One region of the Obesumbacterium proteus genome, then DNA from elsewhere that is predicted to be linked to it. Evidence: riboswitches for the same ligand, from Rfam matches in the RefSeq annotation. Region 1 holds a riboswitch; the other holds the start of a gene.
What was found. A riboswitch is a leader RNA that binds a small molecule or an ion and turns the genes downstream of it on or off. The one in region 1 is predicted to bind cobalamin.
Positions count from the first base shown of each region.

Region 2: another riboswitch for cobalamin. It lies ahead of btuB (TonB-dependent vitamin B12 receptor BtuB); the one in region 1 lies ahead of DSM2777_RS20825 (cobyrinate a,c-diamide synthase).

Region 1 covers NZ_CP014608.1:4,439,466-4,450,033, forward strand. Annotated here, with positions in the region: gene cbiB (adenosylcobinamide-phosphate synthase CbiB) at 1-224, opposite strand, end outside; gene DSM2777_RS20825 (cobyrinate a,c-diamide synthase) at 224-1,588, opposite strand; cobalamin riboswitch at 1,739-1,934, opposite strand; gene cobD (threonine-phosphate decarboxylase CobD) at 2,062-3,141, shown strand; partial or broken gene DSM2777_RS25205 (GHMP family kinase ATP-binding protein) at 3,134-3,997, shown strand; gene DSM2777_RS20840 (Dps family protein) at 4,161-4,715, shown strand; gene DSM2777_RS20845 (AraC family transcriptional regulator) at 4,842-5,663, shown strand; gene DSM2777_RS20850 (DMT family transporter) at 5,762-6,736, shown strand; gene DSM2777_RS20855 (DUF1198 family protein) at 6,826-7,320, shown strand; gene DSM2777_RS20860 (AzlC family ABC transporter permease) at 7,559-8,320, shown strand; gene ygaH (L-valine transporter subunit YgaH) at 8,343-8,684, shown strand; gene mprA (transcriptional repressor MprA) at 8,841-9,359, shown strand; gene DSM2777_RS20875 (efflux transporter outer membrane subunit) at 9,394-10,568, shown strand, end outside.
Region 2 covers NZ_CP014608.1:703,761-714,328, forward strand. Annotated here, with positions in the region: gene oxyR (DNA-binding transcriptional regulator OxyR) at 1-735, shown strand, start outside; gene sthA (Si-specific NAD(P)(+) transhydrogenase) at 718-2,118, opposite strand; gene fabR (HTH-type transcriptional repressor FabR) at 2,362-3,024, shown strand; gene DSM2777_RS03480 (YijD family membrane protein) at 3,046-3,435, shown strand; gene trmA (tRNA (uridine(54)-C5)-methyltransferase TrmA) at 3,513-4,616, opposite strand; cobalamin riboswitch at 4,735-4,941, shown strand; gene btuB (TonB-dependent vitamin B12 receptor BtuB) at 4,996-6,909, shown strand; gene murI (glutamate racemase) at 6,854-7,714, shown strand; rRNA gene DSM2777_RS03500 (16S ribosomal RNA) at 8,142-9,684, shown strand; tRNA gene DSM2777_RS03505 (tRNA-Ile) at 9,758-9,834, shown strand; tRNA gene DSM2777_RS03510 (tRNA-Ala) at 9,889-9,964, shown strand; rRNA gene DSM2777_RS03515 (23S ribosomal RNA) at 10,231-10,568, shown strand, end outside.

The sequences.
Region 1 (10,568 bases):
AGCTCAAGCAGTGCATAGGTCGCTCCCCAGCACACGCCGACCACAATCAGCCATAAAAACGCCCCGCCGACGTACAGTGCACCTTCGGTGCGGCAAAGCGTGCGGATACCTTTCTGAACCCAAGTGATAAAATTACCGATCCAGCGCACCGGATGCGGCCACGTTGGCGGATCGCCCAAACGCAGATCCAAGAGATAGGCCACCAGACAAGCAGAGAAACTGATCACAACGCTCGCCCTCTTTTTAACCAGTGGCTCAGCATTTCTGGGTGCTGGTAAAAATGAAGATGGAGATAGCTGGCGAGGGTATTTCCCATTTGATATCCACCCTGCCAACGCTGCTGCGTCACGCCGTCGCGCTGTTTTTCGAACTGGAAAACAGGCGGGAAATCGGTATGAAAATCTGAATAGTGGAACTCATGACCACGGAGGGTTTCCCCTTTTGCTGCCAGTAAGGTGTCCTGCATCGCCGTGGCTTGGCAGTAACCAAAACGCTTTAAACGCCCTTCCATGCGGCTTTCTCCGGGGAAAATACCGGTCATCGCGTGCGTGTTTCCAGACTGATCTTTTAACGTCGTGCCCAAATACATCAGGCCGCCGCACTCGGCATAAATAGCTACGCCGCGCTGATGCGCATCACGCAGCGATTGACGCATGCTGCTGTTTTTCGCCAGCGTTTCTCCGTGTAACTCGGGATAACCGCCGCCGATATAGACCATCTGACATGCAGGCAGCGCCGCATCGCGTAATGGGCTGAAGCGCACGATGTTGATACCGAGCTGTTCAAGCAGCTGTAAATTATCGGGATAGTAAAAGTGGAAAGCTTCGTCATCGGCGAGCGCAAGGGTTAGGCCTCGACCAGACTCTGGCGCTGGTAACGCTGGCGCACAGGCATTCGGCGCGGGTTTTACATCGCTCAACGCCAACAAACGATCGAGATCGATATGCTGTTCAAGGCTATCCGCCAAGGTGTCCCATAACGCATCCATACCCTGTTGTTCATGAGCGGTAATCAAACCGAGATGGCGTTCAGGCAAACTCACGCTGGGTAGAGTTGGCATTCGCCCGAGTACGGGAATTTTGGTGTAGGTTTCAATGGCTTGTTTCAGCAGTTGGTAGTGGGTTTCGCTATTGACGCGATTTACAATGACGCCCGCGATACGCACCGCCGGATCAAAATGACAAAATCCCATCACGGTGGCTGCCGCTGAAGTTGAAACGGCTTTACCGTCGATCACCAAAATAACCGGACAGCCAATCTGCTTGGCCATACCGGCGCTGCTGCAATAGTTGGGGTCAGTACCATAGCCGTCGTATAGCCCCATCACGCCTTCAATCACGGCCACATCGGCGGCTTGAGCATGTTGGTTATAGAGCCAATTTAAGGTGGGCTGGGGCAGCATGAAAGCATCGAGATTACGCGACGCAACGCCAGAAACGGCGCTGTGCCAGCCGGTATCGATATAGTCGGGGCCTACTTTGTAGGGTTGTACTCGTAAACCGCGTCGCGTTAACGCTCGGAGCAGCCCAAGTGTTAGCGTCGTTTTACCGCATCCGCTACCGGTTCCACCAATAAGAAATGCCTTCATTCATCCGCCTGCCAAACAAAAAAGCCCGTCCTTTTGGGCGAGCTTTACGTTGTCATAGCAGATCGATGCACGGCAACAAAAGCGCTGCATGCAGGGAAAGAATGACAACTCACTTCCCACCGAAGGAGCTGAAATAGATATTGATATCCCAATATTGGGTTTTTACAGGCTGGTCTTCTGGCTTAGCGTCATCCTTACCCACACCTTCCCGATATTCATCAGTGGCGTCTTGTGGGCTCGTCGGCATCACAGCAGCGGGGGCTGCGGAGGAATTGTATTTTCACAATACGCACCTCCTTCCTGACGCCCTTACGGCGCGTCAAAAACCTGTATTTATACTTTTCTATAAATGATCTGGGGACTAACTTAAAGCATTCGTCACAGATATACCCATTGTGAGATCAACAAAAGCCTAGAATGGAGTGTGAATGAGTTAACATATCTCAACTTTTTAGGGACCAGCGAGAATACCTATGGCCATCAGCAGTCAGCACGGCGGCAACGTGCTAGAAACCGCGCTTACTTTGGGCGTTTCTCCGCACGATATCATCGATTTCAGCGCTAACATCAATCCACTCGGCATGCCCGAGTCGCTCAAACACGCCATCATTGAGCAAATATCGGTGGCTGAAAAATACCCCGACGTGGAATATCGAAAACTGCACGCGGCGCTGGCTCAGCACCATGCTTGCCCAGAGCCATGGGTGATGGCAGGCAATGGCGAAACCGAGCTGATCTTTGCTTTAATTAATCAACTGAAACCCACTAAAGCGCTGCTATTAACGCCCGGTTTTGCCGAGTATCGCCGTGCGCTAACGCGGATAAACTGCGACATCGTTGATTATGCTTTGCATGAAGACGACGGATTTCAGCCTGATGCCCGTATTCTTGATGCGCTGACGCCCGATCTCGATTGCCTGTTTTTATGCACGCCCAATAATCCCACCGGATTGCTGCCGGATAAAAATCTGCTTTTAGCTATCGCTGACCGCTGCCGCGCGTTGAATATTGCCTTGATTCTCGATGAAGCCTTTTTGGATTTCGTTCCTACCGAAACCGGTTTTATTCCTTTATTAGCACAGTATCCTCAGCTGTATGTGCTGCGTTCATTAACCAAATTTTTCGCTATTCCGGGATTACGGTTGGGCTATTTGGTTAGCGCAAATGCAACGTTAGTGACGCAAATGAAGCAGCAACGAGAGCCCTGGACCATCAATGCGTTTGCCGCGCTGGCAGGCGAAATTATCTTGCAGGATACTCATTACATTGAAGCAACCCATCGCTGGCTGGCACAGGAGCAACCTCGCGTATTTTCCGCGTTAGCAGCATTGCCACAGTTAAAAGTATGGCGTCCTGTCGCTAACTACATCTTTATACGTTGTACCGACAGCCAGCTCGCATTGCAGCAGGCACTATTGAAACACCACATTTTGATCCGACACTGCGCCAACTATCCGGGGTTAAACGCCGATTATTATCGCGTGGCGATTAAAAGCCCGCAGGACAACGATCGTCTGATCGCCGCCCTAACACAGATTCTGCATCATGGCTGAAGCTCGCTGTCCCGCTTCGTGCGGTGAGTTAATTCAAGGCTGGATCCAAGGCGGCGAAAAGCTCGTCTCCTGCCCGGTCAATTGGTTCAGCACAGTGGAAGTGAGCGATGGAACGCCGTTGCCCAGCGAACGCGCGCGCATGCGCTTAGTATTGCGCGCGGTATTGCAGCACTTGTCGCTGCCCTCCTCGCTTGACGCTGGGTTACGCATTGAGTTTGAATCATCGATTCCCGTAGCCAAAGGGATGGCCAGCAGCACGGCAGACATCGCCGCCTGTGCGATAGCGACCGCTCGTCACTTTGGTATGTAGCTGACTGAAAAAGAATTAGCGTCGCTGTGCGTTGGCATTGAGCCGACCGACAGCACGATTTTTCAAGCACCGACGCTGTTCGATCATCAACAGGCACTGACGCAAACGCCGTTGCACGAGCGATGCCCAGAATGGGACATGCTGTTGTTGGAAAGCCCTGATTGTTTGCGTACCGAAGACTACCATCGTCGCCCGCGCCAAGCGCTGTTGCAGGAATATGCGCCGCAGCTGAAACAGGCGCATCAGTTACTGGCTGAAGGAATGCGGGAAAACAACCGCCAGAAAGTTGGCGCAGCCACCACGCTAAGCGCCCAAGCCAGCCAGGCTTTGCTGCCCAAACCGGCGTTTAATGACATTGTAGAAATTGTTGAGCAGCACGATTTATTCGGTTTGAACGTCGCGCACAGCGGCAGCGTGGTGGGTTTATTGCTCGATACGCACCTTCATGACCCAGAAAAAATAATTCACGCGATGCGCGTAAACAATATTCTTGTTTTTTATCCACACGTTAGGCTGCTACGTACTACCTTAGGGGGTGTGCGATGATCGGCATAGCTGCCAAAAGCGTACACATTCACGTACATGACCAGCAACAATTGTCATACATATAAAACTCTAATTTTGTGAGGATGATCTATACTGACTCGGTACTAAACAGTTACTAGACGGCAATTTGTGAATCTATCAAGACCTTTAGGAGATGATAAAGATGAGCACACCAAAACTGGAAAAAAGCAAAGTCGGTGACGCAAAAAAACGTCAGTTCACTCCTCTAGCCACCCCAAGTGATTTGGGCGCTGAGGCCACCAAAGACATTAGCGGTGCAATGAACGCCATCCTTGCTGATATCTATGCGCTTTATTTAAAAACTAAAAACTTCCACTGGCACATGAGCGGTCCGCACTTCCGTGACTATCATCTGCTGTTGGACGAACAAGGCGCAGAGCTATTCGCAATGACCGATGAAATTGCTGAACGTGTGCGTAAAGTCGGTGGCATGACCCTGCACTCTATCGGTCAAATCTCTAAAATGCAGCGCATTAAAGATAACAACGCCGAGTACGTTGAGCCGCTGGATATGCTGGCTGAACTGTGTGAAGACAACAAGCTGCTGGCCGCAGAACTGCGTGCAGCGCATGTGGTATGTAGCGAACATAATGATGTTTCAACCACCAGCCTGATTGAAAACTGGGTAGATCAAACCGAACGCCGCGTGTGGTTCCTGTTTGAAGCTTGCCGCCAATCACAAACTTCTGGTCACTAGTTTTTCCTTTTGATAAACGCGAAAGCAGACCTTTGGGTCTGCTTTTTTATTTTCAGCACCTCTAATTCCGCTATAGTTACTGCTTACCCCTACTCATTACCATCATCTGTAGACCAGAGACTTGTTATGCACGGCGTCCCAGCCCAATTTATTGATGATAGAGATCGCGCCCAGTTTAAACACTTCACCCACTTGCCCGGCGTTGAGGTGTATCGCGCACATATTGAACATCATGAATTTGAGCCGCATACGCATGAGGCCTATGGTATTGGCGCGATTGAATATGGTGCCGAGCGTTTTCGCTATCGCGGTGTAAATCACGTTGCGCCTGCGGACTCGTTGGTATTGATGAACCCAGACGAACTGCATACCGGCCAATCGGGTACCGAAGGTGGCTGGCGCTATCGCATGATTTATCTCACGCCCGAAATTTTGGCTGAGGTGAGCGGCGAATCTGGCTGGTGGTTTAACGACGCGGTAAATCATCATCCTCAGTTTGCCCGAACTACCACTTCGCTGATAAACGCCCTGTGGCAAAACGATGAACCCCTCGCGCAATCCAGCTTGCTGAGCGAACTGCTGGCATTAACGCGCCATTGGGCAAAAGCACCACAGACACTTAAACTTGATGCTCCACAGCGCTTTACGCTGGTCAAAGAGTATCTCCGCGCCCATTTAGATCAGCGCATGACGTTGCCCGAATTAGCGCAGTTGGTCGATCTCAGCCCCTATCATTTTTTGCGCCAGTTTAAAGCGCAGTACCATGTCACTCCGCAGCAAATGCTGATGGCTTATCGGCTGTATGAAGCTAAGAGTCTGTTGACCCGAGGCTTACCGCCCGCTCAGGTCGCCGCCGCCGTTGGTCTTACCGATCAAGCCCATCTTACCCGTGCTTTTAACCGCTTTTACGGCGTCACCCCCGCCCGCTATCAAAAGCAGGTACGTTAATTTTTCAGCTGTTTTTACCTAAACAGCAATCTGCTACAAGACGCTTTCCCCTTCACCTTCTAGACTTGCTGCATAATCCCTTTGAAGAGTTAAGAAAGATGTTAATAGGCGTGCTGTACGCGCTGACCGCAGGGTTGATGTGGGGGCTGATTTTCGTTGGGCCGCTCATCGTGCCGGAATACCCTGCCAGTTTGCAATCCGTCGGTCGCTATCTGGCCTTTGGCCTGATTGCGCTGCCGCTGGCGTGGCACGATCGCCACCGCCTACGTCAGCTGGTACGCAGCGATTGGATTGAAGCTCTGAAGCTCACCATCGTGGGAAATTTCATCTATTACCTATGCTTAGCCAGCGCGATCCAACGCACAGGCGCACCGGTCAGCACCATGATTATTGGCACCTTACCGGTGGTGATTTCCGTAAGCGCGAACCTGAAATATAGCCATCGGGATGGAAAATTATCGTGGCGCCATCTGGCCCCCTCGCTGCTGTTAATTGCTATAGGGTTGGGATGCGTCAACGTGGCGGAGCTACAGAGCGCGCATGCTCCCGCTGATATGTTCCGTTACGTCACCGGTTTGATCTTGGCCTTCATCGGCGTGGTGTGCTGGACGTGGTATCCGATGCGCAACGCAAGCTGGCTACGCACGCATCCCGATAAAAGCCCGACTACATGGGCCACCGCACAAGGATTAGTAACGCTACCGCTAGCGGTAGTGGGATATTTGCTGGTTTGGGGGCACTCCGCCATCACTGCCGATGCTTTTCCTATGCCGTTTGGCCCACGTCCGGCGGTATTTATTGGCCTCATGCTCACCATCGGTTTGCTGTGCTCATGGCTAGGAACGCTATGTTGGAATCAAGCCAGCCAACGCCTGCCAACCGCTAAAGTCGGGCCGTTGATCGTCTTTGAAACCCTTGCGGGCCTGAGCTATGCCTTTATCTGGCGACACGAATGGCCACCGCTGCTAACGCTGGCCGGTGTGGTGTGCTTGGTGATCGGCGTGATGAGCGCCATGAAAGTGAAACCCACGCCGGTGGTGATCGTTCCGTTGCAGACGTCAGGTGAGAGATAATTTCTAAAGAATCCTATATCTGAGTGATTATTTTGCGGCTGCGTTTTTTGCCATTATGATGTCACTCACTTTTCTTAATAGGGCTCTCCATGATTTGGTTAATGCTGGCAACGCTGGTGGTGGTATTTATTGTCGGCTTTCGGGTGTTGAACTCGGATGCGCGGCGTGCATCTCAGGCTCTGACGAAGCGGTTAAACATTGAGCCGGTGTATGTTGAATCGATGCTGAGTCAGATGGGGAAAACGGCGGGGGGAGAGTTTATCAGCTACCTGCTGCAAGATAATGAGTCACATATGGGCAATGCTGCCGGTGTGTTGCTTATTTATCAGACATTTATCGTTGATGAATCAGACGAAAGCTTAACGTTTTGGCGCTCGGTTCTGCGCAAAGCCCATCTACCCACTGAAATTACCCATAAACACGTGCGCTTGGCCCTAACATTTTTGCGTGAGCTTGAGCCAGACCCTAATGAAATGTCGGCTTATCGTCTGCGCTACAACGCAAGATTCACGGCAATATCCCCAGAAGGCAGCGCGGCTAACAGCAACGTCTACTATATGGATGGCTCTTCAGAGCAAGATTAGTTCGTTGCCGGCCACAGAACCTCTCACGCTAATCTCATCAAAAATGTGGATGTGTAGCCATTTCCGTTATGCATCCTAAACCACATATATACAATGCGCATAAATTAGCCTGCGAATAGTTATTTTTTATTTTAATTATCCGCGGGACTATCATGCATGTATACAGTCTGATAATGTGATCGTCTTAACGATTCATACGTTTGTACTGTCTCTAATCCAATCAAATAACGACTCAAAAATGCAAACTCATACTTCTGTTGAACAAGCCGCAGAGCCTGTTGCCACGCCATCGACATTTAAAGAAGGCGTCGTGGATAGCCTGCCTATCGTGATTGGTTACTTTCCCGTCGCCTTTGCTTTCGGTTTAACCGCGGTAAAACTCGGGTTCTCTCCACTCGAGAGCATTTTCTTTTCCAGCGTCATCTATGCAGGTGCCAGCCAATTTGTGATCACCGCATTGCTCAGCGCGGGGATGTCGTTATGGGTTTCAGCACTCACCGTTATGGCGATGGATATCCGCCATATTTTGTATGGCCCATCGCTACGCCACCGAATTATTACTCGAATGAGCCCAGGGAAAACCGCGCTGTGGGCATTTGGCCTAACGGATGAAGTGTTTGCGGCCGCCACCAGCAAGCTCATGCGCGATAATCGCCAGTGGAGTGAAAACTGGATGATCGGCATTGCGCTTTGCTCGTGGCTATCTTGGGTGATTGGTACCGCGGTGGGCGCTGTTTTCGGCAATGGCCCTCTGAAAGCCTATCCAGCCATTGAAGCGTCCCTCACCTTTATGCTACCCGCGCTGTTTTTAAGTTTCCTGTTGGCTTCCTTTAAACGTCAGCAGAGTTTTACGGTAGTTGCATCGATCGCCGCGTCTTTAGCCGCGCTGCTTATTTTCTCGATCCCTGCCTCCATTTTGGCCGGTATCGCCGCAGGCTGCATTGCCTCATTATTTAGCCCTAAACCACAGCCAATCCCAGAGGTTTGCGATGATAAGTAATTTCTCTTTCAGCAGCCTCGCCATGGACTCAACGGTGGTCACCATCAGCTTAGTGGTGGGTGGAGCAAACTTTCTTTTTCGTTATCTGCCACTCCGGCTAGGTCGCGCACGCAAAAGCGATACGGCTAAGCAGGGTATTGTCGCCCTTCTCTTAGACAATATAGGCATCGCTTCAATTTGTGCATTGCTGGTGGTTTCCAGCACGCCCGAAATCTTGGCACAGCATGAACGCCTGATCCCCACCCTGTGTGGTTTTCTTGCTCTTGCACTGTGCTTCTACCGCACGCAAAGCATCATCATGTCAACATTGTCCGGCGCAGTAACCTTTGGGCTGGTTTTTAAGATGATGATGATGTTCACCTGATTTCGACTGAGTGATATTAACCAGTCAAACTATTTTTATGGATAATGTTTCTAACAGCAATTAATAACAATCACTGCTAATTATTTATGTGTTAGATTATTTACATTATTAATCCCTGTAGTTACTATACCGCCCGAAACTAATGAGGTTACACCCATGTCAAGTTCTATAGCTCATATTGAGGAAATGCTGAAGCAACGCGCGCTCCGTCAGAAAGACTTCCCTTATCAAGAAATTTTACTGACGCGTTTGTGCATGCACATGCAAAGCAAATTGTTGGAAAATCGCAACAAAATGCTAAAAGAACAAGGGATTAACGAAACACTGTTCATGGCTCTGATCACGCTGGATGCGCAAGAGAGCAAAAGTATTCAGCCATCTGAACTGAGCGCGGCGTTAGGCTCATCACGTACCAATGCAACCCGCATTGCCGATGAGTTAGAAAAACGCGGCTGGATCGAACGTAAAGAAAGCGACAGCGACCGCCGTTGCCTGCATTTACACCTTACCGAAGCCGGTGAGGCGTTCCTCGGGGAAATTATTCCTCCGCAGCACAAATGCCTGCATTTCTTATGGTCTACTCTGAGTGCGGACGAGCAACAACAGCTCGAAACCTTAACGCGCAAGCTGCTGGGTCGCATCGAAGAAATGGAACAATCTGGCCTAACGCAGTAATCGCGCGCGCCATCTCAATCGTCAGGTATTAACCATGCAATTCCCTATTCGTAGGCAAATGACTGTGCTCGCTACGATGCTTCTGCTTGCGGGCTGCGCATCAACTAATAATATTGAACCGCAGTCTTCACTGCTGAACTCACAGCAATTGCAGTTATCTACGTCGACGAACACCGCCAAGGCGGTGAGTATTAACTGGTGGACGGCAGCCAACGACGCGCAGCTTAATGCGTTGATGACCGACGCCCTGAAAAATGCGCCGACGCTGAAACAGGCGGCGGCGCGCGTGCGTGAAGCCGAGAACGCGGTAGGCATGGCGAACTCGGCCAACGGCCCTAATTTGGATTTAACCGCCAACAGCCGCCGCGATCGTTTCTCCAAGAACACGATCCAGCCTCTGGCGCCTAACGTACCGAATCCACAGCCGCTGTATGAAACCACCAATAATTTGGGCTTGAGCTTTAGCTATGAGTTTGACTGGTGGGGGAAATATCGCAATCAGGTGAATGCCGCAAAAGCTCAGGTGAATGCCGCTCACGCTGAACAACAGCAAACGGCGTTATCTCTGACATCTGCCATTGCGTCTGCGTATTATCAGTTGCAAAGCGACTATGCGATGCAGGATTTGCTCAATAAGCAGATCCAATCCTATCAAGCATTGGCTGAAATCAATGAGCAGCAATACAACGCGGGCGTCATCGGTATTGAAGTGTGGCAACAGTCGCAGGCACAGGTTGATATCAACCGCCAGCTCGTGACACAAATCCAGACGCAGATTGATTTGCTGTCTCATCAAATTGCCGCATTAACGGGCAAAAGCGCCGCAGGAAAATCCAATCTCCAGCGCGTTACCTTACCGGATAGCAATCTGCTCACGCCACCCACTGAGTTGACCATCAACTTACTGGGTCAACGCCCAGATATCACGGCTCAGCGTGAGTTAGTCGAATCGTATGAACAAAGCGTTCAGGCGGCGCGTAAAGACTTCTACCCGAGCGTATCCATCAGTGGTTTTGCCGGTTTTACCACCGCCAACTTCAAAGGCACCAATCCCACTTTGCTTGAGGCCGCGAGTAAAGCATGGAATTTAGCGCCAGCAATTTCGCTGCCCATCTTCCACGCCGGTGCGCTACAGAGCAAATTAGGTGAAGAATCAGCGCTATACGATCAGGCGGTAGAATCTTATAACCAGACTATCCTTAGTGCAGT
Region 2 (10,568 bases), 1.3 Mb from region 1:
GTCGATCAGGCACGGACAGTTCTGCGTGAGGTTAAGGTACTTAAAGAGATGGCCAGCCAGCAGGGTGAGGCGATGTCCGGCCCACTGCACATCGGCTTGATCCCAACGGTTGCGCCTTATTTACTGCCACAGATTATTCCAACGCTGCACAAAACTTTCCCTAAGCTGGAAATGTATTTGCATGAAGCACAGACCCACCAATTGCTTGCACAGCTTGATAGCGGCAAATTGGATTGCGCGATTCTGGCATTGGTCAAAGAAACCGAAGCATTTATTGAAGTGCCATTGTTTGATGAGCCTATGAAGCTGGCGGTGTATAGCGGCCATCCTCTGGCAGACAAAGATAAAATCGCGATGTCTGAGCTGGCCGGTGAGAATTTGTTAATGCTGGAAGACGGGCATTGTCTGCGCGATCAGGCGATGGGATTCTGTTTCCAAGCAGGGGCAGATGAAGATACGCATTTCCGCGCAACCAGCTTAGAAACGCTGCGCAACATGGTCGCTGCGGGAAGCGGTATTACTTTGTTGCCAGCATTAGCGGTTCCACCGGAGCGTGAACGCGATGGCATTTGCTATCTGCAATGCTATAAGCCTGAACCAAAGCGAACTATCGCCTTAGTTTATCGTCCAGGTTCTCCGCTGCGTGCGCGCTATGAACAGCTCGCGGAAGCAATCCGCGAGCATATGCAGGGCGTCATGGCGCAACAGTGTGACACTTTAAAACAGGCGGTTTAGCCCGTTTAACGCAGCCACACGATAGGCCTCGGCCATGGTTGGATAGTTGAAGGTGGTATTAACGAAATACTCGATGGTATTACCTTCTCCTTTCTGTTCCATGATCGCTTGGCCGATATGAATGATCTCCGCCGCACGTTCGCCAAAGCAGTGGATCCCTAGGATCTGCTTGGTTTCTCGATGGAATAAGATCTTCAAACTTCCCACGCTCATGCCTGCGATTTGTGCGCGTGCCAGATGTTTAAACTGTGCACGGCCCACCTCATACGGCACTTTCATTGCTGTCAGTTCCTGCTCTGTTTTACCTACGGAGCTGATTTCAGGAATGGTGTAAATGCCGGTAGGAATATCTTCGACCAGATGTACGTTAGCTTCGCCTTGCATAATGGCCTGAGCAGCAATACGTCCTTGATCGTAAGCCGCAGAGGCTAAGCTTGGATAGCCAATGACGTCACCCACGGCGTAGATATGTGAAATGGCCGTTTGGTACATGCTGTTGACCTTCAAAAGGCCACGGCCATCGGCTTCAAGCCCGACATTTTCCAGTTTCAGCGCATCGGTATTTCCTGTACGGCCATTGGCATACAGCAGGCAATCGGCTTTCACTTTTTTGCCGGATTTAAGATGCATGATGACGCCATCTTCAACGCCTTCAATCTGCTCGAACTCTTCGTTGTGGCGGATAACAACGCCGTTATTCCAGAAGTGGTAAGAGAGCGCATCTGACATTTCTTGATCGAGAAATGCGAGCAGGCGATCGCGGGTATTCACTAAGTCCACTTTCACGCTTAATCCACGGAAGATCGACGCATATTCGCAGCCGATAACGCCAGCACCATAAATGATGATGTGCTGCGGTTCGTGGTTAAGTTGCAGAATGGAGTCGCTGTCGTAAATGCGTGGATGCTTGAAATCGACGCCAGACGGATGATACGGACGTGAACCACAGGCGATAATGATGTTATCGGCGGTTAAGGTATCGCGCGTGCCGTCTGGGTAGCTAACGCTGAGGGTGTTAGCATCAATAAACTCGGCGTCACCGGAAAATAATTGGCAATGGTTACGCTCGTAGAATCCCTGACGCATGCGAGTTTGCTGATTAATAACGTTATCGGCATGGCGCAAAATATCAGGGAATGTCGATTTAAGAATTCGGGAGTTGTCGCTGTAGAGAGGATTTTGGTTAAATTCGATTATGCGGCTAACGGCGTGGCGAAGTGCTTTCGAAGGGATGGTGCCCCAATGGGTACATCCGCCACCAACGCTAAAATGCCGTTCTATAACGGCAACCCGCGCGCCCTGTTTTACCAGACCCATGGCGGCGCCTTCACCACCGGGACCTGAGCCAATCACTATGGCATCAAAAGAATAGTGCTGTTGCATGTAGGGTAGGCCTTTCTTATACAAAAATACAACGTTACCTTAACATAATAACCGTGCATCCCCAATCATCCCTACGCTTTTCGTGGCAATTCGCACCTTGTTTTTGTCATCCTAGCTATACATGTCACAGGTCATAGAAGCGTGGTTGGGGTAAAGTTTGATATAGTGGCGCTGAACTACCGCGCCAGAATCAAAAAAAGCCGACGGTGGAATAAAGAAACTTACATTTAACCGGATATTAATATGGGCGTCAGAGCGCAACAAAAAGAACGAACTCGTCGTTCACTGATCGAGGCAGCGTTCAATCAGCTAAGCGCTGAACGGAGCTTTGCGAGTTTGAGCCTGCGTGAAGTATCCCGTGAAGCTGGTATTGCCCCAACCTCCTTCTATCGCCATTTTCGTGACGTGGATGAGTTAGGGTTAACGATGGTGGATGAAAGTGGGCTGATGCTGCGTCAGTTAATGCGTCAGGCTCGTCAACGTATTGCCAAAGGTGGCAGCGTCATCCGCACATCTGTAGCAACTTTTATGGAATTTATCGGCAATAATCCGAATGCTTTTCGCCTGCTTTTACGGGAACGTTCCGGTACTTCTGCTGCGTTCCGTGCCGCAGTGCAGCGTGAGGTTCAGCACTTTATTGCGGAACTTGCCGATTATCTTGAAATCGAAAATCACATGCCGCGCAGTTTTACCGAAGCGCAGGCCGAGGCAATGGTCACTATCGTATTTAGCGCGGGCGCCGAAGCGTTAGATATTGATATGGAACACCGTCGTTTGTTGGAAGAACGTCTGGTTTTGCAGTTGCGGATGATTTCCAAGGGCGCTTATTATTGGTACCGTCGTGAGCAGGAGAAGGCACACATTGCGCATATGCATGAAAATGCAGAGCAGCAGGCTCAGGAATAAATTTAAAGCATAGGGTTGGTCATGATTAAAAGTCGTTTGGATGTGGGAACATTGGTTCTGTCATTGGTTGCGGGGCTTTCTATCAGCGGATCTTTTGCCGCACTGTTTAGCTCAGCCGTATCATTTTCGGTATTTCCCCTGCTGGCACTGATTTTATCAGTGTATTGCCTGCATCAGCGTTATCTGAACTGCTCTATGCCTGAAGGTATGCCGGTGCTTTCCTCTTCGTGTTTTCTGCTTGGTTTGCTGATGTATAGCGCCATTGTTCGCGTGGAGTACCCAGAAATCGGTTCGAACTTTATGCCAACTCTTCTGTGTATTGTGTTGGTTTTCTGGATTGCCTACCGCATCAAGGCGTTTAAGAAGAACGCCGAGGCTGATAGCGGAAAAGACTTCCACGATCCTGAGTGATTGAGCCGAACTGATATTCGATGCAAATAGAAAAGGCAGCCAATGGCTGCCTTTTTGCGTTTCAATCTGAATCGTTTTTAATCACGTTTTTCCAGCAACACGCCGCATTCCATATGATGGGTATACGGGAACTGGTCGAACAGCGCCAAACGTGTGACCCGATGAGTTTCGTTCAGCGTTTCTAGGTTTGCGCTGAGCGTTTCAGGGTTACATGAGATATAGAGGATCCGCGGATACGCTTGCACCATGCGCAATGTGTCGTCATCTAAGCCGCTACGCGGTGGATCGACGAAAATAGTTTCGCACTGATAGCCTTTGAGATCGATACCTTCCAAACGTTTGAACTCGCGCACGCCGTTCATCGCCTGAGTAAAATCTTCTGCCGCCATGCGAATGATTTGCACATTCTCGATGTGGTTGGCTGCAATATTAAACTGCGCAGCAGCAACGGAAGGTTTAGCAATTTCTGTCGCGAGTACGCGGTTAAAGTTACGCGCAAGCGCCAAGGAGAAGTTACCGTTGCCACAGTACAACTCTAGCAGATCGCCTTTGGAATCCTGTGTAACGTCAAGCGCCCACTCAAGCATCTTAATGTTTACGGCCGCGTTAGGCTGGGTAAAGCTGTTTTCAACCTGGCGATAGATCATGTCACGCCCAGCAACAGGTAGGCATTCATCAACATAGTCTTGATCGAAACAGATTTTGGTTTTGGTTGCTCGGCCAATAAGCTGCAGGTCAAAACCTTGCGCACGTAGGCGATCGCGAAGTGCTTCAGCCTCAACTTTCCATTCATCATCCAGCTTGCGGTGATAAAGAAGGGAAACCACCACTTTATTGTTCATGGTCGACAGATAGTCAATTTGGAACAGTTTAAAGCGCAGAACGTGGTTGGGCTTTAGCTCATCCATCATCACGCTCATCAAACGGTTAATCAGCTCGCTCGCCGCAGGAAATTGATCGACGCGGATGCGTTTTTTGGTCTGCTGATCAAACATGATGTGGTAGAGATCGCCTTCATCATGCCAAACGCGGAATTCTGCGCGCATGCGATAGTGGCTGGCCGGCGAACGAAATGCCTCAATCTCCGGGGCCGCAAACGGGGTCATCATGTTGGCCAGTCGGGTAATTTTTTCCGTGAGTTGGGCATCATATTGATCGGTTGGCAGCGTGTTCGGCGTCATGGCATTTCTCGTTAGCATAATAATAGAGGGGCGATTGTAGGCGATGGAATGATGATGTCCAGCTCTGTGACTTATTCTACATCCAAATCATAGAAGTCTAGACTTCTGAACATGTTTTCACTTAGCATGGCGGCCCGGTCTCCAGTGGAGAGTGAAAAGGGAATCCGGTGTGAATCCGGAGCTGACGCGCAGCGGTATGGGGAAGTCACGGCGATATTTTGACACTGTCATTACAGATGGGAAGTCATCGCCCGGTGTGTATTCAACAATGAATGTTGATACACAAATCCTAAGCCCGAAGACCTGCCGGTACACGTCGCTTTACGTGGTTTTCGCGAATTAACGCCACGGCTCGCGGCATCCTGCCAATTAAGTTTGGATGCTCTTATATGACTATAAAAAAAATGCGCTGATGGCAGCTTTGTCTGTCACGGCTTTCTCTGGCTGGGCGCAAGATTCTAACGAAACACCTTCATCATCATCCGCAAATACTAACGATGATGTCATTGTCACCGCCTCTCGTTTTCCTCAGCCGGTTTCTACCGTGCTAGCACCTACTGATGTTGTTACCCGAGATGATATCGATCGTTGGCAGGCCAAAACGCTTAATGACGTCATGCGACGTTTACCCGGTGTCGATATCGCTCAAAATGGCGGCATGGGTCAGAGTGCATCGATGTATATCCGTGGGACCAGCGCAAGTCAAGTTCTCGTGCTGGTGGATGGCATTCCTATTGCTCGTCCTGGAATTTCGAATACGGCTGATTTCAATCAAATCCCAATTTCACTGGTTCAACGCGTTGAATATATTCGTGGCCCACGTTCTGCCGTGTATGGCTCGGGTGCGATGGGTGGGGTTATCAACGTGATCACGCAAACCGATAAGGAAGGCGCGCAGATAAATGCAGGCGTCGGCTCTAAAGGGTTCCAGCAGTACGATGGTAGCGTGCGTCAGAAAATCAGTGATAACACCAAAGTCACGTTGGCGGGTTCATATGAGAGCACAAAAGGATTTAACGTGCAGCCGGGCTCAACGTATGAACCGGATCATGATGATGATGGCTATCGCAACAAGACTTTCTGGGGTGGTATAGATCACCAGTTTAACAACGAGTTTTCTGGCTTTGCTCGTGGTTATGGGTATACCAACAACAGTGATTATGACCTCGGGAGTCCGCCGTCGAAACCTGCTTACAGCGCAAATGAAAGCGAAACCTATAATCATACATACGACATGGGCCTGCGCTATTTGTCTGGTGCTTATTCATCCCAATTAACGGGTAGCTATCAAAAAGTAAAAGCTTATAACTACAGCAGCGAGTATGGGCGTTATCACGATGGCACCACGCTGGATGATATGGATCAGCGCAATATTCAATGGGGTAATACCTATAGCCTAGAACATGGGCAGATTAGTGCTGGCGTGGATTGGCAACAGCAGCGCCTGACATCTTCTGATACCAGTCTGTCAGATACCTATAAACGTGATAACACCGGCTTATATTTAAGTGGCCAGCAAAAACTGGGTGATGTCACGTTAGAAGCCTCTGGCCGTGAAGATAAAGACGAACAGTTCGGTTGGCACGGTACTTGGCAAACGGCAGCGGGTTGGGAGTTTACGCCGGGCTATCGAGCCACGTTATCGTATGGCACCGGATTCTTGGCTCCTTCGCTAGGGCAGCAGTTTGGTTCAACGCGTTTCGGCATTGATTCCAATCCTAATTTAAAACCTGAAGAGTCGAAGCAGTGGGAAGCGGGTTTAGAAGGGCTGACTGGGCCACTTGATTGGCGTTTGTCTGCCTATCATTACAAAATTGAAAACCTGATTACCTATTATTCCGATCCTGTCACCTATGCGGGTAGCTATGACAACATCGATTCTGCCACGATTAAAGGCGTCGAGTGGACGGGCAGCGTTGATACGGGGATCTTCACGCATCAGGTCACCTTGCAGTATTTAGATCCGCGCAATGATAAAAATGATGAAGTACTAGCGCGTCGAGCCAAACGGCAGGCTAAATATCAGCTCGACTGGACTATGTTTAATGTCGATATGGATGTCTCGTATCAATATTATGGCCGTCGTTACGATAACAACACGTCTAAATACAATAATACGCAACAGGTATTGCCAAGCTACAGCACCGTCGATATTTCAGCCTCTTATCCCGTTACGTCTCATCTAACAGTTCGTGGTAGAATCGCCAACCTGTTAGATAAAGATTATGAAACGGCTTATGGCTACCAAACCGCAGGTAGAGAATATTATCTCTCCGGTAGCTACACCTTCTAATGATGTAGCGACTTCTAAACCCACTGCGCTGGTTTTTGACTCCGGCGTGGGTGGGTTATCTGTATATCAAGAGATCCGTGATTTGCTTCCGGATCTCCACTATATATATGCATTCGACAATCAGGGATTCCCTTATGGGGAAAAAGACGAAGCGTTTATTATCGACCGCGTTGTTAAAACCGTTGCCGAAGTGCAAAAGCGTCATCCTCTCTCTATTGTTATCATCGCTTGCAACACTGCAAGTACCATCACGCTCCCAGCATTACGCGAACGCTTCAATTGCCCTATCGTTGGGGTTGTACCCGCGATAAAACCAGCGGCAAAACTGACGCGCAACGGTATTGTTGGCTTGCTAGCGACGAGAGCAACGGTGCAACGTTCATATACTCACGACCTGATTGCCCGTTTTGCGAAAGACTGTAGCATCAAAATGCTGGGCTCGGCTGAGCTGGTGGAGCTGGCTGAGGCCAAGTTGCATGGCGAAGAGATTGATCATGCGGTGCTAAAGAAGATACTACGCCCGTGGCTATCAATGGCTGAACCGCCAGACACGGTGGTTCTGGGATGTACGCATTTCCCTTTACTGCGCGAAGAACTGGCGGCGGTATTACCCGCAGGGACTCGTTTAGTTGATTCGGGTGCCGCAATAGCCCGTCGCGTCGCTTGGTTGATTGCTAATCAGGAAAACGTGCTGAGCACGGAAAGTGATTTGGCCTATGCAACAGAAACAAATAGCGATACCGATGCGCTTTTACCTGTATTGCATCGCTTAGGCTTCTCAGAACTACGTGAATTGAGCATTTAATCCTCAAATATGTGGTTTTTGGTGAAAACTTGCGCGGTTGAAAAGTTTTTTTAAATTAGGGGTTGTCAGCCGTTCAGAAGTCCCTATAATGCGCCACCACTGACCGGGAACAACGACGCAAACGTCGCTCGGTGAGGAAGAGAAAAGCATCGCAGTAATGCGAATTTCTGAAAAGAAAAAAGCTTGACTCTTCAGGAGGAAGGCGTAATATGCACCTCCCGAGTTGCTGGAACGAATGTTCGCAATTCGCTGCTCTTTAACAATTTATCAGACAATCTGTGTGGGCACTCACAAGACAATATCTAACGTCCTCGGACGATAAAATATTAAAGTCTTGAAGAGTGACCAAGCAGTAATTCATTTAGTTGAATTATTACGAAAGTTAATTTTCGAGCATCGCTTAACTTGTTTAAGCAAATCAAGCTTTTAATTGAAGAGTTTGATCATGGCTCAGATTGAACGCTGGCGGCAGGCCTAACACATGCAAGTCGAGCGGTAGCACAAGAGAGCTTGCTCTCTGGGTGACGAGCGGCGGACGGGTGAGTAATGTCTGGGAAACTGCCTGATGGAGGGGGATAACTACTGGAAACGGTAGCTAATACCGCATGACGTCTTCGGACCAAAGTGGGGGACCTTCGGGCCTCACGCCATCAGATGTGCCCAGATGGGATTAGCTAGTAGGTGGGGTAACGGCTCACCTAGGCGACGATCTCTAGCTGGTCTGAGAGGATGACCAGCCACACTGGAACTGAGACACGGTCCAGACTCCTACGGGAGGCAGCAGTGGGGAATATTGCACAATGGGCGCAAGCCTGATGCAGCCATGCCGCGTGTATGAAGAAGGCCTTCGGGTTGTAAAGTACTTTCAGCGAGGAGGAAGGCATTGTGGTTAATAACCGCAGTGATTGACGTTACTCGCAGAAGAAGCACCGGCTAACTCCGTGCCAGCAGCCGCGGTAATACGGAGGGTGCAAGCGTTAATCGGAATTACTGGGCGTAAAGCGCACGCAGGCGGTTGATTAAGTCAGATGTGAAATCCCCGAGCTTAACTTGGGAACTGCATTTGAAACTGGTCAGCTAGAGTCTTGTAGAGGGGGGTAGAATTCCAGGTGTAGCGGTGAAATGCGTAGAGATCTGGAGGAATACCGGTGGCGAAGGCGGCCCCCTGGACAAAGACTGACGCTCAGGTGCGAAAGCGTGGGGAGCAAACAGGATTAGATACCCTGGTAGTTCACGCTGTAAACGATGTCGACTTGGAGGTTGTGCCCTTGAGGCGTGGCTTCCGGAGCTAACGCGTTAAGTCGACCGCCTGGGGAGTACGGCCGCAAGGTTAAAACTCAAATGAATTGACGGGGGCCCGCACAAGCGGTGGAGCATGTGGTTTAATTCGATGCAACGCGAAGAACCTTACCTACCCTTGACATCCAGAGAATTTAGCAGAGATGCTTTAGTGCCTTCGGGAACTCTGAGACAGGTGCTGCATGGCTGTCGTCAGCTCGTGTTGTGAAATGTTGGGTTAAGTCCCGCAACGAGCGCAACCCTTATCCTTTGTTGCCAGCACGTAATGGTGGGAACTCAAAGGAGACTGCCGGTGATAAACCGGAGGAAGGTGGGGATGACGTCAAGTCATCATGGCCCTTACGAGTAGGGCTACACACGTGCTACAATGGCATATACAAAGAGAAGCGAACTCGCGAGAGCAAGCGGACCTCATAAAGTATGTCGTAGTCCGGATTGGAGTCTGCAACTCGACTCCATGAAGTCGGAATCGCTAGTAATCGTAGATCAGAATGCTACGGTGAATACGTTCCCGGGCCTTGTACACACCGCCCGTCACACCATGGGAGTGGGTTGCAAAAGAAGTAGGTAGCTTAACCTTCGGGAGGGCGCTTACCACTTTGTGATTCATGACTGGGGTGAAGTCGTAACAAGGTAACCGTAGGGGAACCTGCGGTTGGATCACCTCCTTACCTAAAGATAGCGTTAAGTGCAGTGTCCACACAGATTGTCTGATGAAGAATAACGAGCAGAATACCTTTATATAGGCTTGTAGCTCAGGTGGTTAGAGCGCACCCCTGATAAGGGTGAGGTCGGTGGTTCAAGTCCACTCAGGCCTACCAATTCTTACGCCTGTGTGTCAGGAGTTGGTATCAAAGGTAAACTGTTGACTGTATGGGGTTATAGCTCAGCTGGGAGAGCGCCTGCCTTGCACGCAGGAGGTCTGCGGTTCGATCCCGCATAGCTCCACCATTACTTTTATTTTTAATAAGTATTCAGTCTCAAAAACATACTTCAGAGTGTATTGGAAACAGTATGCTGCGAAGTATTTTGCTCTTTAACAATCTGGAACAAGCTGAAATTTGAAAGCTTAAGCAACTGTGAGAATGACGTCTGTTTATTCAGACTCAAACACTGACACAGTTAGCATTAAGCAGTCTCTCAATTTTTTGCAATCTTGAATGCTGTCTTGAACCGGTTCGTAACCGTGTTCACCAAGAGACACCTTCGGGTTGTGAGGTTAAGTGACTAAGCGTACACGGTGGATGCCTAGGCAGTCAGAGGCGATGAAGGACGTGCTAATCTGCGATAAGCGTCGGTAAGCTGATATGAAGCGTTATAGCCGACGATTTCCGAATGGGGAAACCCAGTGCAATTCGTTGCACTATCGTTAAGTGAATACATAGCTTAACGAAGCGAACCAGGGGAACTGAAACATCTAAGTACCCTGAGGAAAAGAAATCAACCGAGATTCCCCTAGTAGCGGCGAGCGAACGGGGAACAGCCCAGAACCTTAATCAGCGTATGTGTCAGAGGAACGGTCTGGAAAGTCCGGCGATACAGGGTGATAGCCCCG